2 regions of the Streptomyces sp. NPDC015127 genome follow, and region 2 is predicted to be linked to the other one. Evidence: riboswitches for the same ligand, from Rfam matches in the RefSeq annotation. Region 2 holds a riboswitch; the other holds the start of a gene.

Region 1 (7,466 bases), on a different contig from region 2:
GCCAGGTGACCGGCTCCATCTCCGTCGTCGCGTTCAGCTTCATCGTGCAGGAGCCGAGCGGGATCATGCCGCGGTCCAGCGCGTAGTCGCGGTCGGCGAGCTTGCGCAGGTAGCGCAGCATCGCGGTCTCGGAGCGGTGCTGGTGGAAGACGGGGTGGGTCAGGTAGTCGTCGGAGCGCAGCAGCGCGGCCGGCAGGCCTTCGGTGCTCGCCGCGTCCAGCGCCTCGATGTCGCCCTCGACGCCGAACGCGGACCACACGGCCGTGAGCTGCTCGCGGCCGGTGGTCTCGTCGCAGGCGACGGAGACGTGGTCGGCGTCCACGAGGTGCAGGTTGACCCCGCCCTCTCGCGCGGCGGCGACGACGTCGGCGGCCTTGCCGGGCACGCGGAGGGTGAGGGTGTCGAAGAAGGTGCCGGTCACGACCTCGACACCGCCGGCCCGCAGCCCGTCGGCGAGGACGGTGGCGTAGCGGTGGGTGCGCTCGGCGATGCCGCGCAGGCCGTCGGGACCGTGGTAGACGGCATACATGCCCGCCATCACGGCGAGCAGCACCTGAGCGGTGCAGATGTTGCTGGTGGCCTTCTCGCGGCGGATGTGCTGCTCACGGGTCTGGAGCGCGAGCCGGTAGGCCTTGTTGCCGTCCGCGTCGACGGAGACGCCGACGAGGCGGCCGGGCAGGCTGCGGGCGAACTTGTCGCGCACGGCCATGTAACCGGCGTGCGGGCCGCCGAAGCCCATCGGGACGCCGAAGCGCTGGGTGGTGCCGACGGCGATGTCCGCGCCGAGCTCGCCGGGCGAGGTCAGCAGGGTGAGGGCCAGCAGGTCGGCGGCGACCGTGACGATCGCGCCGAGCTCGTGCGCCTGCTCGACGACCGGCTTCAGGTCCCGCACGGCACCGGAGGCGCCGGGGTACTGGAGCAGCACGCCGAAGACGCCGCGCTCGGCGATCTCAGCCGGGATGCCCTCGCTGAGGTCGGCGGTGACGACCTCGACGCCGGTGGGCTCGGCACGGGTCTCGATCACGGCGACGGTCTGCGGCAGGGCGTCGGCGTCGACGAGGAAGACGCCGCCCTTGACCTTGCCGACCCGGCGGGCGAGCGACATGGCCTCGGCGGCCGCGGTGCCCTCGTCCAGGAGGGAGGCGCCGGATGTCGGCAGGCCCGTCAAGTCGGCGACGACGGTCTGGAAGTTCAGCAGGGCCTCGAGCCGTCCCTGGGAGATCTCCGGCTGGTACGGGGTGTACGCGGTGTACCAGGCAGGGTTCTCCATGACGTTGCGCAGGATGACCGGCGGCGTGAAGGTGCCGTAGTAGCCGAGGCCGATCATGGGCGCGAGCACCTGGTTGCGGTCGGCGAGCGAACGCAGTTCGGCGAGGACGTCGGCCTCGGTGCGGGCGTCGGGGAGGTTCAGCGCCTCGGCGCTCTTGATCACATCCGGCACCGCGGCGGCGGTCAGCTCGTCGAGCGATCCGTAGCCCACCTGTGCGAGCATCTTGGCCTGAGCAGCGGCGTCGGGCCCGATGTGACGCTGCTCGAAGGGGGTGCCTCGCTCCAGCTGGGAGAGCGGAATGCGGTTGGCGGTCATGTGGGAGGCCTCCTGGTCATGTACGACCTGCGAGGGGCATCACGGCGCGGATGCCCGGACGGCCTCCCCCTCTGTCATCTCGAACCTGAGAGCTTCACCGGGCGCCATGGGACGACGCGCCGGTTTTCACCGTCGGTGAGAGCGGATGCCGTCCGACGCCCGCCCTGCTTTCCAGAGTGACCTCGTCCGTGCGGTACAGGGGCCTGAGAGATTCCGGGGAGGATTTGCTCCTTCGGCGCCGCCGGTGGGATCACCGGTGGACTCTCCCGCACGGGGTCAACAGCCGATTGCCAGGGTACCAGCGCGTTCCCTCGGCGATCCTTCGAGTGGCCGACACCCGGGATCTGCCCTTTCGTAGTGACTGTAGAGCAGGTGCGACCACGTGGAGGGACCCGTGCAGACCGACATCGATCCGCGCAGCCTGATAGGCCGCAAGGCGTTCGACCGCGACGGCCACAAGATCGGGACCGTCGACGAGGTGTACCTGGACGACGCCACGGGCGAGCCCGAGTGGGCCGCCGTACGCACGGGACTGTTCAGCCGGGACGCCTTCGTGCCCCTGGAGCCGAGTGAGGTCGTCGACAACGCGCTCCATGTCCCCTACGAGCGCGCCCTGATCAAGGACGCCCCCGACTTCGGTGTCGGCCGCCATCTCTCCCCCGAGCAGGAACTCCAGCTCTACCACCACTACGGCCTCGACCTCTCCGCACCCCCGGCCCCGGCCCCGTCCGCCGGCGACCGCCCCGGCGACCGCTCCGGCGACCGCTCCTTCGGCCGCGTGGCGGGCCAGGAGGACTGAGGCCGACACCTCGCCCGTCGCTCTCCGGGCACGCCGATCCGGCAGCCCGGGCACCGGCGGCCGCCCACTGTCGGCCACGTGGACGCCCATGCCGAGCGCGGCCCTGACGCCTGCGGCACCTCCCTCCCCCGTCAGTCGCCGTGCGCCACCGGCCGGCCGTCCCCGCCCGGGACGGACGCGCTCCCCTCCGCCGGCACGTGCCGGGCGGGCTCGTCGACGGGCCTCCCTGCCGCCGTGCCCGCGGCGGCCACGTCCGGCGCCTGCGCCCCAGGAGGCGACGCCGGCACGAGCGGCAGGGGATCCGACGGCTGGAGGTCCTCGTCGTCGACACGGAACGTGCGCACCCGGCCCGGCGCCGAGCCCGGCTCCTCGAAGCGCACGGTCACGCGCCCCACCCCGCTCCCCTGCACCCAGCCCGCTCCGTACACGGCGTGCCGGACGTCCTGCCCGGCGGACCAGTGCCGCGCGGCGGCCTCGGCGGGTACGGGCTCCGTCGGCGCCGCCTCGCGCTCGGGCTCCGGCTGTTCACCGGGGGCGGCCGCTGACGCGGCGGAGGCAGCGGCCTCCTCCGCCGCCGCCTGCGCGAACAGGTCCTCCTGCGTGTAGTCGGCAAGCCCTGTCACCCCGACCCCCAGCAGCCGTACGCCCCCCGTCGTGTCCACGGACTCCAGCAGCCTGCCGGCCGCCTCCCGCACCACGGCCGGGTCGTCGGTGGGCCCCCTGAGCGTCTCGGAGCGCGTCAGCGTCGAGAAGTCGTAGCGCCGGACCTTGAGGACGATCGTCCGGCCGGAGTGCCCGCTCGCCCTCAGCCGCTGCACGCAGCGCTCGGCAAGCCGCTCCACCTCGATCCGGACCCGCACCCGGTCGTGCAGGTCCACGTCGAAGGTGTCCTCCACCGAGACCGACTTCGCGTCCCGCTCGGCGACCACGGGCCGGTCGTCGTGCCCGAGCGCCATCCGGAACAGCGCGGCCCCGTGCGCCCTGCCCAGCAGACGTACGAGCTCGTCCTCGCCGGCCTCCGCGAGATCGGCGACCGTGGTCATCCCGGCGCGCCTGAGGTGCTCCCCGGTCGCCGGGCCCACCCCGGGCAGCGTCCGCACCGGCAGCGGCGCGAGCAGCTCCCTCTCGGTGCCCGGCTCTATCAGCACCAGGCCATCGGGTTTCGCCTGCTCGGAGGCGATCTTCGCCAGCATCTTGGAACCGGCCAGGCCGACGGACCCGGTCAGCCCGGTCGCCGCCCGGATGTCGGCCCGCAGGCGCTCCCCCGTCGCACGGGCCGAGGCCGAGTCGTCGGCGGCCCCGCCCGCCTCCAGGTCGACGAACGCCTCGTCCAGGCTGAGCGGCTCCACGAGCGGCGACAGCCGGCCCAGCAACTCCATGACCTGCTCGCTGACCGAGCGGTAGAGCGAGAACCGCGGCACCAGATACGCGGCGTTCGGCGCCAGTCGTCTGGCCTGCGCCATCGGCATCGCCGAGTGCACACCGAACCGCCTCGCCTCGTACGACGCGGTGGCGACCACTCCGCGCGGCCCCAGCCCGCCGACCACCACGGCTTTCCCGCGCAACGAAGGCTTCGCCGCCTGCTCGGCGGCGGCGTAGAAGGCATCCATGTCCAGATGCAGGATCGTCGGCGCGGATCTCACACCCTCGATGCTGCCCTACGCCACTGACAACGTCGCCGCCCGAACGGCGAGGCGACAGGCCTCCACCCGCCGCCGCGCGGACGACTGATCCGGATCAGCCCGCCCGGTCGCGCCTGCGCCGGGCCAGCTCGTCCGCGGGGTTGTTGCCGACCAGGGTCTCGCCGGTGTCGATACGTTCGCCGTGGAGCTGCGAAAGGGCGGCCTCCACGTCCCGCCACACGACACCCACCGCGATCCCGAAGACGCCCTGACCGCCCTGGAGCAGGTCGACGACCTCGTCGGGCGACGAGCACTCGTACACCGTGGCCCCGTCGCTCATCAGCGTCATCCGCTCCAGGTCACGAAACCCCCGGGCCCGCAGGTGCTGGACGGCGGCGCGGATGTTCTGCAGCGCCACACCGGTGTCCAGGAACCGTTTGACGATCTTGAGGACGACCACGTCCCGAAAGCTGTAGAGCCGCTGGGTGCCCGATCCGTACGCCGGCCGCACACTCGGCTCCACCAGCCCCGTCCGCGCCCAGTAGTCGAGCTGCCGATAGGTGATCCCCGCCGCCGCGCACGCGGTCGGTCCCCGGTATCCGATGGTGTCCGCAGAGGGGTCGCCCGCGCTGTCCTGCAGCGGATACGGCCCGCCTTCCACCGGACTGATTCCGGGGCCGCCCCCAGCCGTACTGTCGCCGCTGCTTCTCACGCCGACCTCCGTCCTTGACCTGCCACCTCGAAGGTAGGGAGTCACCAGGGGTGCGTCAACGATCGCCACACTCGGCACGCCGAGTGATAATCACCCTGAGAGTGGTTTCTCGTGCCCCGATCCGGGGAAAGGCTACTCGAATGTGCCGCTGCCGCACGGCCGGCCGTTTCACCAGCCGCGACGGCGTCACTGGCTGCTGGAACCGAAGTCCTCGGGCGAGATCTGATCGAGGAACTCGCGGAACTTCTCCACCTCGTCCTCCTGCTCGTCCGGGATGGCGATCCCAGCGTCGTCGAGCACACCGTCACTGCCGTAGATCGGGGTCCCCGTCCGCAGGGCGAGCGCTATGGCGTCGGACGGCCTGGCGCTCACCTCGACACCGCTGGCGAAGACCAGCTCCGCGTAGAACACGCCCTCGCGCAGGTCCGTGATGCGGACCTCGGTGAGCTCCTGGCCAACCGCCTCGAGGACGTCCTTGAAGAGGTCGTGCGTCAGGGGCCTGGCGGGGGCCATGCCCTGCTGCGCGAAGGCGATCGCGGTCGCCTCCCCCGGTCCGATCCAGATGGGGAGGTACCGATCGCCTCCCACTTCACGCAGGAGCACGATCGGTTGGTTCGAGGGCATTTCGACCCGGACACCCACAACGTCGAGCTCGTTCACACAGCAACCCTAGGACGTGCGGACGAGGTTTGGGTAGTCGGGCTGGGCCAAGATCAGTGCAGCCGGACCCCGAGGGCGCTCTGCACCAGTGCCGCGTGCAGTCTCACGGCCAGCGCCGCCAGCTCCCTCGTGGTGGCCTCCGCATGTGCCCTGGTCTGCGGATTACGGTGTCTGCGCAGCGGCGTCACGATCTGCTCGACCAGCCCGGCGTCCCGCTCGGCGGACGCCTTCATCGCCCGCAGATGCCGCGGCTCGAGCCCGAATCTGCCGAGCTCGGCGACCAGCCGGGCCACCGTCACCGACTCGGCGTCGTAACCGCCGCTCCCGTCGGCCGTGAGCAGGCCGTACGACTCCCATTCGGCCAGCTCCTCCTCGCCCACCTCGGCGGCGGCCAGGAGCTCGGCGCGGCCGAGCCGCCGGGCCGTACGGCGCTCGCCCTCGGCGCCGTCACCCCCGTCGAACAGGTCGCGCTGCGCCCCCTGGACCGGCAGCTGGATCTGCTCGCCGCGCTCGACGGCGTCCAGCTGCTCGCGGATGACCTTGAGGGGAAGGTAGTGGTCCCGCTGCATGCGCAGGACGAGCGCCAGGCGCTCGACGTCCTGGGCGCTGAATTTGCGGTACCCGGACGGAGACCGGCTCGGCTCGACGAGCCCCTCGGCCTCCAGGAAACGGATCTTGGAGATCGTCACCTCGGGAAACTCGTCGCGCAGCCGGGCGAGCACCGTGCCGATGCTCATCGGCCGGTCGCCCGTGCCGGCGGTGCCGTGTCCGGCACCGCCCGTCGGTGTACGCAGCATGTACCTTCCCTGTGGGTCCCCCCGGACGAAGTCTGGGGGAGGTCACACGCCCCGCTGGCTCGCGTAGAACACCAGCCGGTACTTGCCGATCTGGACCTCGTCACCGTTCGACAGGACCACGGAGTCGATTCGCTCGCGGTTGACGTACGTGCCGTTGAGGCTGCCGACGTCGGAGACGCTGAAGCTGCCGTCCGGGCCGCGGCGGAACTCCACATGGCGGCGCGAGACCGTCACGTCGTCGAGGAAGATGTCGCTCTGCGGGTGACGGCCCGCTGTCGTCAGGTCACCGTCCAGCAGGAACCGGCTGCCCGAGTTGGGGCCGCGGCGCACCACCAGGAGGGCGGAGCCGAGCGGCAGGGCGTCGACGGCCGCCTGCGCCTCGGGCGACAGTGAGGGCAGAGCGGTCTGCCCGGTGACCTCGGAGTCGTACGCCTCGATCCCGGAGATCGAGATGGTCGAGGTCGTCTCGGAGGCGCGCTCGGCCGGAGCGCCACCGCGAAGCGGCGCACCGCAGTTGGAGCAGAACCGACCGGCCTCGGTGTTCCGGTGGCCGCACCTCGTACAAACCGGCAAACCCGCCATGGACGGATCCTCCTGCCGCGGTTGGCCCGCGTGGGGATTGGTCGCATACGGGTCGGGGGCAAACCCTCCACCCGTACTTGAGGTTGATGGTTCCCCGAAACCTATGCGCCCGGCACCGGCGGGGTCAACAGACGACGCGCCCTGTCCGCCCGAATTGTCGCCACCGGCGACCTCGTCGCGGAACAGCGGCCGCTCAGCTCCCTGCTCCTCGCTCTGGCCGTGGCGCGGCGCGCGATGGCGGGCATTGCCGTCCTCGCGGGCGCTCTTGCCGAACAACTTCCCAAACAACTTCACGGGCGTTTCCCCTTGACCGAAATAGACCCGCCCGTGGGGCAGGACGAACCCTGAACGAACACACCTGCCGACCCGGACATCCTCACAACGTCCGCAACCACCGGACAGTTTCCACCACGCACCACTGATCCGGTGCGTCGCCCCCCTGCAATCTTCCGCCCTGGTCCGGCAGTCCTCATGCTCCCCCGTTTCACTGCGAGGACGACCGAGCGTAGTCAGGCCGCTCCGCCGGTCGCAAGGCGTCGACAATGATCTTCTCCGAACGGGCCACGGTCGCCGTGGCCTGCTCCTTCTCCAGTGTCTGCACCACGCCACCAGGGATGTTGAGCGCCGGTTCCAGGTCCTGCGGCTTGCCGATGACCTTGAAGGTGTACGGCGCGCTCACACGCTTTCCGTCGACCTCTATATCGCCCGC
Region 2 (7,466 bases):
CAGGACACCGACCAGGACAAGCTCCTGTCGTTCGACGAGTTCTGGTCCCACCTGAACAAGGCCTGACGCAGCCGGACATGCGGGCGGCCCCCGGCGTGATCGCCGGGGGCCGCCCGCATGCCGTGGCCGGTGCCGTCAGCACTCGATGATGTTCACCGCGAGGCCGCCGCGCGCGGTCTCCTTGTACTTCACGGACATGTCCGCGCCGGTGTCCTTCATGGTCTTGATGACCTTGTCGAGGGACACCTTGTGGGTGCCGTCGCCGCGCATCGCCATGCGGGCGGCGGTGACCGCCTTGACCGCGGCCATGCCGTTGCGCTCGATGCAGGGGATCTGGACGAGGCCGCCGACCGGGTCGCAGGTCAGGCCGAGGTTGTGCTCCATGCCGATCTCGGCGGCGTTCTCCACCTGCTCCGGGGAGCCGCCGAGGACCTCGGCAAGTGCGCCGGCGGCCATGGAGCAGGCGGAGCCGACCTCGCCCTGGCAGCCGACCTCGGCGCCGGAGATGGAGGCGTTCTCCTTGAAGAGCATGCCGATCGCGCCCGCCGCGAGGAGGAAGCGGACCACCCCGTCCTCGTCGGCGCCGGGGACGAAGTTCATGTAGTAGTGCAGGACGGCCGGGATGATGCCGGCCGCGCCGTTGGTGGGGGCGGTGACGACCCGGCCGCCGGCGGCGTTCTCCTCGTTCACGGCCATCGCGTAGAGCGTGATCCACTCCATGGAGAGGGCCTGCGCGTCACCCTCGGAGCGCAGCTTGCGCGCGGTGTTCGCGGCGCGGCGGCGGACCTTCAGGCCGCCCGGCAGGATGCCCTCGCGGGACATGCCCCGGTCCACGCACGCCTGCATGACCCGCCAGATGTCCAGCAGGCCCCCGCGGATCTCCTCCTCCGTGCGCCAGGCCTTCTCGTTCTCCAGCATCAGAGCGGAGATCGACAGGCCCGTCTCGTTGGTGAGGCGCAGCAGCTCGTCACCGGTGCGGAAGGGGTGCTTCAGCACGGTGTCGTCGAGCTTGATGCGGTCCTCGCCGACGGCGTCCTCGTCCACGACGAACCCGCCGCCGACCGAGTAGTACGTCTTCTCCAGCAGGGCGGTGCCCTCGGCGTCGTACGCCCACAGGGTCATGCCGTTGGCGTGGTAGGGCAGGGCCTTGCGGCGGTGCAGGACCAGGTCCTCGTCGAAGTCGAAGCCGATCTCGTGCATACCGAGCAGGTTGATCCGCTTGGCCGTCTTGATGTGTTCGACCTGGTCGTCGGCGGTCTCGACGTCGACCGTGCGGGGAGAGTTGCCCTCCAGGCCCAGCAGGACGGCCTTGGGGGTGCCGTGGCCGTGGCCGGTCGCGCCGAGGGAGCCGTACAGCTCGGCGCGTATCGAGGCGGTGTGGGCCAGCATGCCCTCGTTCTTCAGGCGCCGGGCGAACATCCGGGCGGCGCGCATGGGGCCCACCGTGTGGGAGCTGGACGGGCCGATGCCGATCGAGAACAGGTCGAAGACCGAAAGGGCCACGGAAAACTCCTTGTGGGTGGTAGACGCCGATGTCTGCCGGGGTGGTGCAGAGCAATGCGGTGGAACGGGGTGGGAACGTGGTGCGGGGCACCGCGCTCACTGTCCAGTGTGCGCGGTGCCCCTTTTGTTTTGCTCCGGACTGTTACGGGAGATCCGTCACAGGCTGGGGTAGAGCGGGTGCTTCGCGGCCAGGGCGGTCACCCGGGTGCGCAGCGCCGTCACGTCGTACGACGGCTTGAGGGCCTCGGCGATGATGTCGGCGACCTCGCGGAAGTCCTCGGCCGTAAAGCCGCGGGTGGCGAGGGCGGGGGTGCCGATCCGCAGGCCGGAGGTGACCATCGGGGGCCGGGGGTCGTTCGGGATGGCGTTGCGGTTGACGGTGATGCCGACCTCGTGGAGGCGGTCCTCGGCCTGCTGTCCGTCCAGCTCGCTGTTGCGCAGGTCGACCAGCACGAGGTGGACGTCGGTGCCGCCGGACAGGACGGACACGCCGTGCTCGGTGACGTCGGCCTGGACCAGGCGGTCGGCGAGGATGCGGGCGCCGTCCAGGGTGCGCTGCTGGCGCTCCTTGAACTCCTCGGACGCCGCGACCTTGAAGGACACGGCCTTGGCGGCGATGACGTGCTCGAGCGGGCCGCCCTGCTGGCCGGGGAAGACCGCGGAGTTGATCTTCTTCGCCAGCTCGGCGGTGCACAGGATCACACCGCCGCGCGGGCCGCCGAGGGTCTTGTGGGTGGTGGTGGTCACGACGTGGGCGTGCGGGACCGGGTTCGGGTGCAGCCCGGCGGCGACGAGGCCCGCGAAGTGCGCCATGTCGACCATCAGGTAGGCGCCGACCTCGTCCGCGATGCGGCGGAAGGCGGCGAAGTCCAGCTGACGGGGGTAGGCGGACCAGCCGGCGACGATCAGCTTCGGCTTGGACTCCTTGGCCAGACGCTCGACCTCGGCCATGTCGACCTGGCCGGTGGCGTCGTCGACGTGGTAGGCGACCACGTTGTAGAGCTTGCCGGAGAAGTTGATCTTCATGCCGTGGGTCAGGTGACCGCCGTGGGCCAGGTTGAGGCCCATGATCGTGTCGCCCGGCTTGAGCAGCGCGAACATGGCGGCGGCGTTGGCCTGCGCGCCGGAGTGGGGCTGCACGTTGGCGTGCTCGGCGCCGAACAGCTCCTTGATGCGGTCGATCGCGATCTGCTCGACCACGTCGACGTGCTCGCAGCCGCCGTAGTAGCGGCGGCCGGGGTAGCCCTCGGCGTACTTGTTGGTCAGGACGGAGCCCTGGGCCTCCATGACCGCGACCGGGGCGAAGTTCTCCGACGCGATCATCTCGAGGGTGGACTGCTGACGGTGGAGCTCGGCGTCGACGGCGGCGGCGACATCCGGGTCCAGCTCATGAAGAGGGGTGTTGAGAAGCGACATCACTCGGTCCCTAAGGTCTTGGGTCAGCCCGCGAAATCGGTGTACTCGTCGGCGGAGAGCAGGTCCTTCGGCTCCTCGCCCACGCGCACCTTGAAGAGCCAACCGCCCTCGAAGGGCGCCGAGTTCACGAGCGACGGGTCGTTGACGACGTCCTCGTTGATCTCGGTGACCTCACCGCTGACCGGCGAGTACAGGTCGCTGACCGACTTGGTGGACTCCAGCTCGCCGCAGGTCTCGCCCGCGGTCACCGTGTCACCCACCTCGGGAAGCTGGACGTACACCACGTCGCCGAGCGCGTTGGCCGCGTGCTCCGTGATGCCGACCGTCGACACGCCGTCCTCGGCGGCCGACAGCCACTCGTGCTCCTTGCTGTAGCGCAGCTGCTGGGGGTTGCTCATGACCTGAATTCTCCTGTACGCGGGGGAGTGGTGGTGAACGAAGAGGGGGTGCGGACGATCACTTCTGGCGCTTGTAGAACGGCAGCGCCACGACCTCGTACGGCTCGTGCGTGCCGCGGATGTCGACACCCACGCCCGGCGTGCCCGGCGCGGCGTGGGCGGCGTCGACGTACGCCATGGCGATCGGCTTGCCGATGGTCGGGCTCGGCGCGCCCGAGGTGACCGTGCCGATGACCTTGCCGTCGGCGACCACGTCCATGCCGGCGCGCGGGACGCGGCGGCCCTCGGCGATCAGGCCGACGAGCTTGCGCGGCGGCGCCGTCTCGGCGCGCTCGGCCGCGGCCGTCAGCGCCTCGCGGCCGACGAAGTCGCCGTCCTTCTCGAACTTCACGACCCGGCCGAGGCCCGCGTCGAACGGGGTGAGCGCCGTGGTCAGCTCGTGCCCGTACAGCGGCATGCCCGCCTCCAGGCGCAGCGTGTCGCGGCAGGACAGGCCACAGGGGATCAGGCCGACCGGGGCGCCCGCCTCGGTCAGCGCCTGCCACAGCTTCTCGGCGTGCTGGGGCTCCACGAAGAGCTCGAAGCCGTCCTCGCCGGTGTAGCCCGTACGGGCGATGAGGGCCGGGACGCCCGCGACGGTGCCCGGCAGGCCCGCGTAGTACTTCAGGCCGTCGAGGTCGGCGTCGGTGAGCGACGCGAGGATGCCGGGGGACTCGGGGCCCTGGACCGCGATCAGCGCGTACGCGTCACGGTCGTCGCGCACCTGTGCGTCGAAACCGGCCGCACGCTCGGTGAGCGCGTCGAGCACGATCTGCGCGTTTCCGGCGTTGGCGACGACCATGTACTCCGTCTCGCCGAGGCGGTAGACGATCAGGTCGTCGACGATGCCGCCGTCCTCCTGGCAGATCATCGTGTAGCGGGCCCGGCCGGGGCCCACCGTGCCGATGTTGCCGACGAGCGCGTAGTTCAGCAGGTCGACGGCCTGCGGCCCCGTGACGGTGATCTCGCCCATGTGCGAGAGGTCGAAGAGGCCGGCCGTCGTGCGGACCGCGTTGTGCTCGTCGCGCTCGCTGGCGTAGCGCAGCGGCATGTCCCAGCCGGCGAAATCGGTCATGGTCGCGCCCAGCGATCGATGCAGGGCATCGAGGGCGGTACGACGAGGGGCATTGCTCATAGGTATGGCTCCCAGGGCATGGCTGCGAGGACAATCCTCCCCATCTGTCATCGGAACCTGAGAGGTTCGCCGCGACCGTGCGTATGGATGGTCGCGGCTTGCACCTTGGGTGGAGCCGTCCGAACGACTCGCTTTTCAGATCTGCCTCATCGCACGCGGTACGGGGCCTGAGAGATTCAAGGGAGGAACTTGCTCCTTCGGCGCCCCGCCACACCAGGTGGCCGGGACTCTCCCGCGCGGATTCAAGCGGCCGGTATGCAGTTGGCGCGCACATCATTGCACGCCTACGGCAGGAGTGGGACGCGCGGACCGTGGCAAAGTCGGTTGTCCCGTATTACCAATTCTTTACACTTCATGGGCAAGGGTGGGATGACCCGACATGGGGGAGGCTGATGATGTTGCAGCGGTCCGGCGCATACGCCGCCACGGCCGCGGGGATGCCCGTCCAGCAGGGCGTCCCCGCCCACGGCCTGCTCGGAGCGCCCGCACCCGTGCTGCGCGACCTGCGGGAGCGGGCGGGCCACAGCCCGCGCGCCCTGGTGTTCGCGGCCGGTGACGTGGTGGTCGTCTCCGGGCTGCCCGGCAGCGGGAAGACGACGCTGATGAAGCGCGCGGTGACCGGGCGCGGGATCGACTCGCAGGACACCCGAGACCGGTGGGACGCGCGGGCGCCCCGCCTTCTGCCGTACGCCGTGTACCGCCCCTTCGTGCGCATCGCGCACTACGCGGGCCTGTGGCGCGCGCTGCGCTCGGGCGAGAGCGTCGTCGTGCACGACTGCGGCACGCAGGCGTGGGTGCGGCGCTGGCTGGCGCGGGAGGCGCGGCGCCGGGGGGCGTCGCTGCATCTGGTGTTGCTGGACGTGCCGCCCCGGGTGGCGCGCGAGGGCCAGCGCGAGCGGGGGCGCGGGGTGTCGGGGTACGCCTTCGCCCGCCACCGCAGGGCGGTGGGCCGCCTGATCGCCGACGCGGAGTCGGGTCGTCTGCCGCGCGGCTGCGCGTCCGCGGTCCTGCTGGACCGCGACGCGGCGGCCACGCTGCGCGTCCTGGGCTTCACGGCCCCCTGACCCCGGGCCCCCGCGCGTCAATCTCCTCCTACGGCCGCCAGGCCGTAGGGGGAGGGCGGGGTGGGGAAAGGCCCCCGCGCAGCGCGCCCCGCCCCCCGGCCACTATCGTCGTCGCCGCGACCACGCAGGCGCCGGGGTCCCGCCCCGGGGAGGAAGAGACGAGCGCATGGAGTATCCGTACCGCGGCTGGCCCGGGAACGAGCTGGAGGAGGTCCTCGCCGCATCCCTCGGCGCCCCCTCCGCCGGCGCCCGCATCGTCGAGGTGCTCGGGCGAAGCAGCGTCTGGGTTCCCCTTCCCAACGGCGGCGGGCCAGACAGCGCCGGCCTCGACCTGCCCACCATGGAGATCGACGGCGCCGCCTACGTCCCCGTCTTCAGCTCCGAGCAGCAGTTCCTCGCCGTCGTGGGTTCTCACATGTCGTTCACCGTGGCCCCCGCCCGCGAGTTCGCCCGTGGTCTGCCCCCGCAGCTCGGCATCGCCGTGAACCCGGGCGGCCCCGTCGGCGCCCCCCTGCCGCCGCCCGCCGTCGCCGAACTGTGCCGCGTGGGGCGCACGCCGCATGGAGGTACCTCCCATGCCGAAGGCTATGGGGGAGGGGCCGCGTCCGGCGGCCGGGTGCGGCTCTTCGAGCCGGACTGGCAGGAGGAGCCCGTCGACTTCCTCGCCGCCGCGGCCGGCGAGTTCGAGGCCGTCGGTGTCGTGCTCACCGCGCGCCGGGCGCTCGCCTCCGTCGAGGGCGACGCGCCGACCCTGTTCGTCGGCGTCCAGCTCTCCTCCTGGGAGGGTGCCGACCGCGACGCGCCCATGGACGCGCTCGGCCGCGCCCTCGGCCGTGTCCAAGTGCCGTGGCCCGTGAACCTCGTCCTTCTGGATGTCGCGCAGGACCCCGTCGGCGACTGGATGCTGGAGCGCGTGCGCCCCTTCTACCAACGACATCACGTGTAGAAGTCAAGCCGGTGCCAGGACGGCCGCTTAAGCTGGTTTGATGACCTGGCCGGAGGTCCCCTGACACAGGGACGGACCACTCGGGCACGGGTACGGATCGAAGAGGGGCGGAATCCAGGGTGAGCGCGTCAGGCACCGCGGCGACCGGGCAGGTCGAGCACATGCTGCGCCAGGTGACTCCCGGGCACTACGACGCGTACGAGGCACTGCTGCACGCCCTCGCCGACCCCACCGGCGGCCGGATCTGGATGCTGCTGTGGCACGGCCGCCCCGGCTCCCCCGACGCGCAGTACGGGAACATGGAGGTCGACGGCGTCGGCTATGCGCCGTGCGTGACCTCGCCCCAGGAGCTCGCCGTCTCCGGCTGGAGCCGCGCCCACGAGGTCGTCACAGGCCGGGACATCGCCCGCGCCCTGTACCCCGAGCGATGGGGCATCTGGCTCAATCCGCACGCCCCGGGCGGCGGTGTGGGCATCCCCTGGCTGGATCTGCGCCGTATCGCCACCGGACTCGACCGGATGCCCGCGGGCCCGCTGCGGCTGTCGGACCCCGCCGTCGAGATCCTCCAGTTCTACGCCCTGCTCACGCAGAACGCGCACCGCACGCCCGCCGTGCGGTCGCTGCGCCGTGCCTGGGTGCAGCCGGCGGTGGGGGCCGCGTACCTCGCCATCGGGCTCGATCTGTACGACACCGGAGCGCAGGCGGTCGACGCGGCGCGGGCGATGATGCAGCAGTCGATCGGTGCGGTCCCGGACGGGCTGCCGGTCTCCACGGTCGCGATGTCCGACGAGTACGACCCGGTGACGATGTGGATGCGGGCGAACGCCCGGCCCTTCTACGACCGCGAGGCGCACGGCGGCGCCCAGCCGGCCGGCGGCTACGGGTACCCACCGGTCGGCGCCCGCTGACCATTTCGGCTGTCTGTTTGCACGGCAGTTTCCCGACGGCCGCCTTTGATTGCCAGG

The links. Region 2 has a riboswitch for glycine ahead of gcvT (glycine cleavage system aminomethyltransferase GcvT). Riboswitches for the same ligand answer to the same signal wherever they lie in the genome.
Region 1: it holds a riboswitch for glycine, as region 2 does, so the genes downstream of both, gcvP (aminomethyl-transferring glycine dehydrogenase) here and gcvT (glycine cleavage system aminomethyltransferase GcvT) in region 2, are expected to answer to the same signal.

The regions. Positions count from the first base shown of each region.
Region 1 covers NZ_JBIBVE010000030.1:40,835-48,300, forward strand. The annotation lists gene gcvP (aminomethyl-transferring glycine dehydrogenase) at 1-1,585, opposite strand, end outside; glycine riboswitch at 1,767-1,864, opposite strand; gene ACF08N_RS34975 (PRC-barrel domain-containing protein) at 1,980-2,384, shown strand; gene ACF08N_RS34980 (DNA polymerase IV) at 2,516-4,027, opposite strand; gene ACF08N_RS34985 (MerR family transcriptional regulator) at 4,122-4,718, opposite strand; gene ACF08N_RS34990 (bifunctional nuclease family protein) at 4,905-5,378, opposite strand; gene ACF08N_RS34995 (MerR family transcriptional regulator) at 5,432-6,175, opposite strand; gene ACF08N_RS35000 (FHA domain-containing protein) at 6,218-7,180, opposite strand; gene ACF08N_RS35005 (DUF881 domain-containing protein) at 7,242-7,466, opposite strand, start outside.
Region 2 covers NZ_JBIBVE010000008.1:54,788-62,253, reverse strand. The annotation lists gene ACF08N_RS17230 (EF-hand domain-containing protein) at 1-66, shown strand, start outside; gene ACF08N_RS17225 (L-serine ammonia-lyase) at 136-1,503, opposite strand; gene glyA (serine hydroxymethyltransferase) at 1,660-2,919, opposite strand; gene gcvH (glycine cleavage system protein GcvH) at 2,943-3,317, opposite strand; gene gcvT (glycine cleavage system aminomethyltransferase GcvT) at 3,376-4,491, opposite strand; glycine riboswitch at 4,638-4,736, opposite strand; gene ACF08N_RS17205 (AAA family ATPase) at 4,884-5,555, shown strand; gene ACF08N_RS17200 (enhanced serine sensitivity protein SseB) at 5,722-6,501, shown strand; gene ACF08N_RS17195 (enhanced serine sensitivity protein SseB C-terminal domain-containing protein) at 6,621-7,409, shown strand.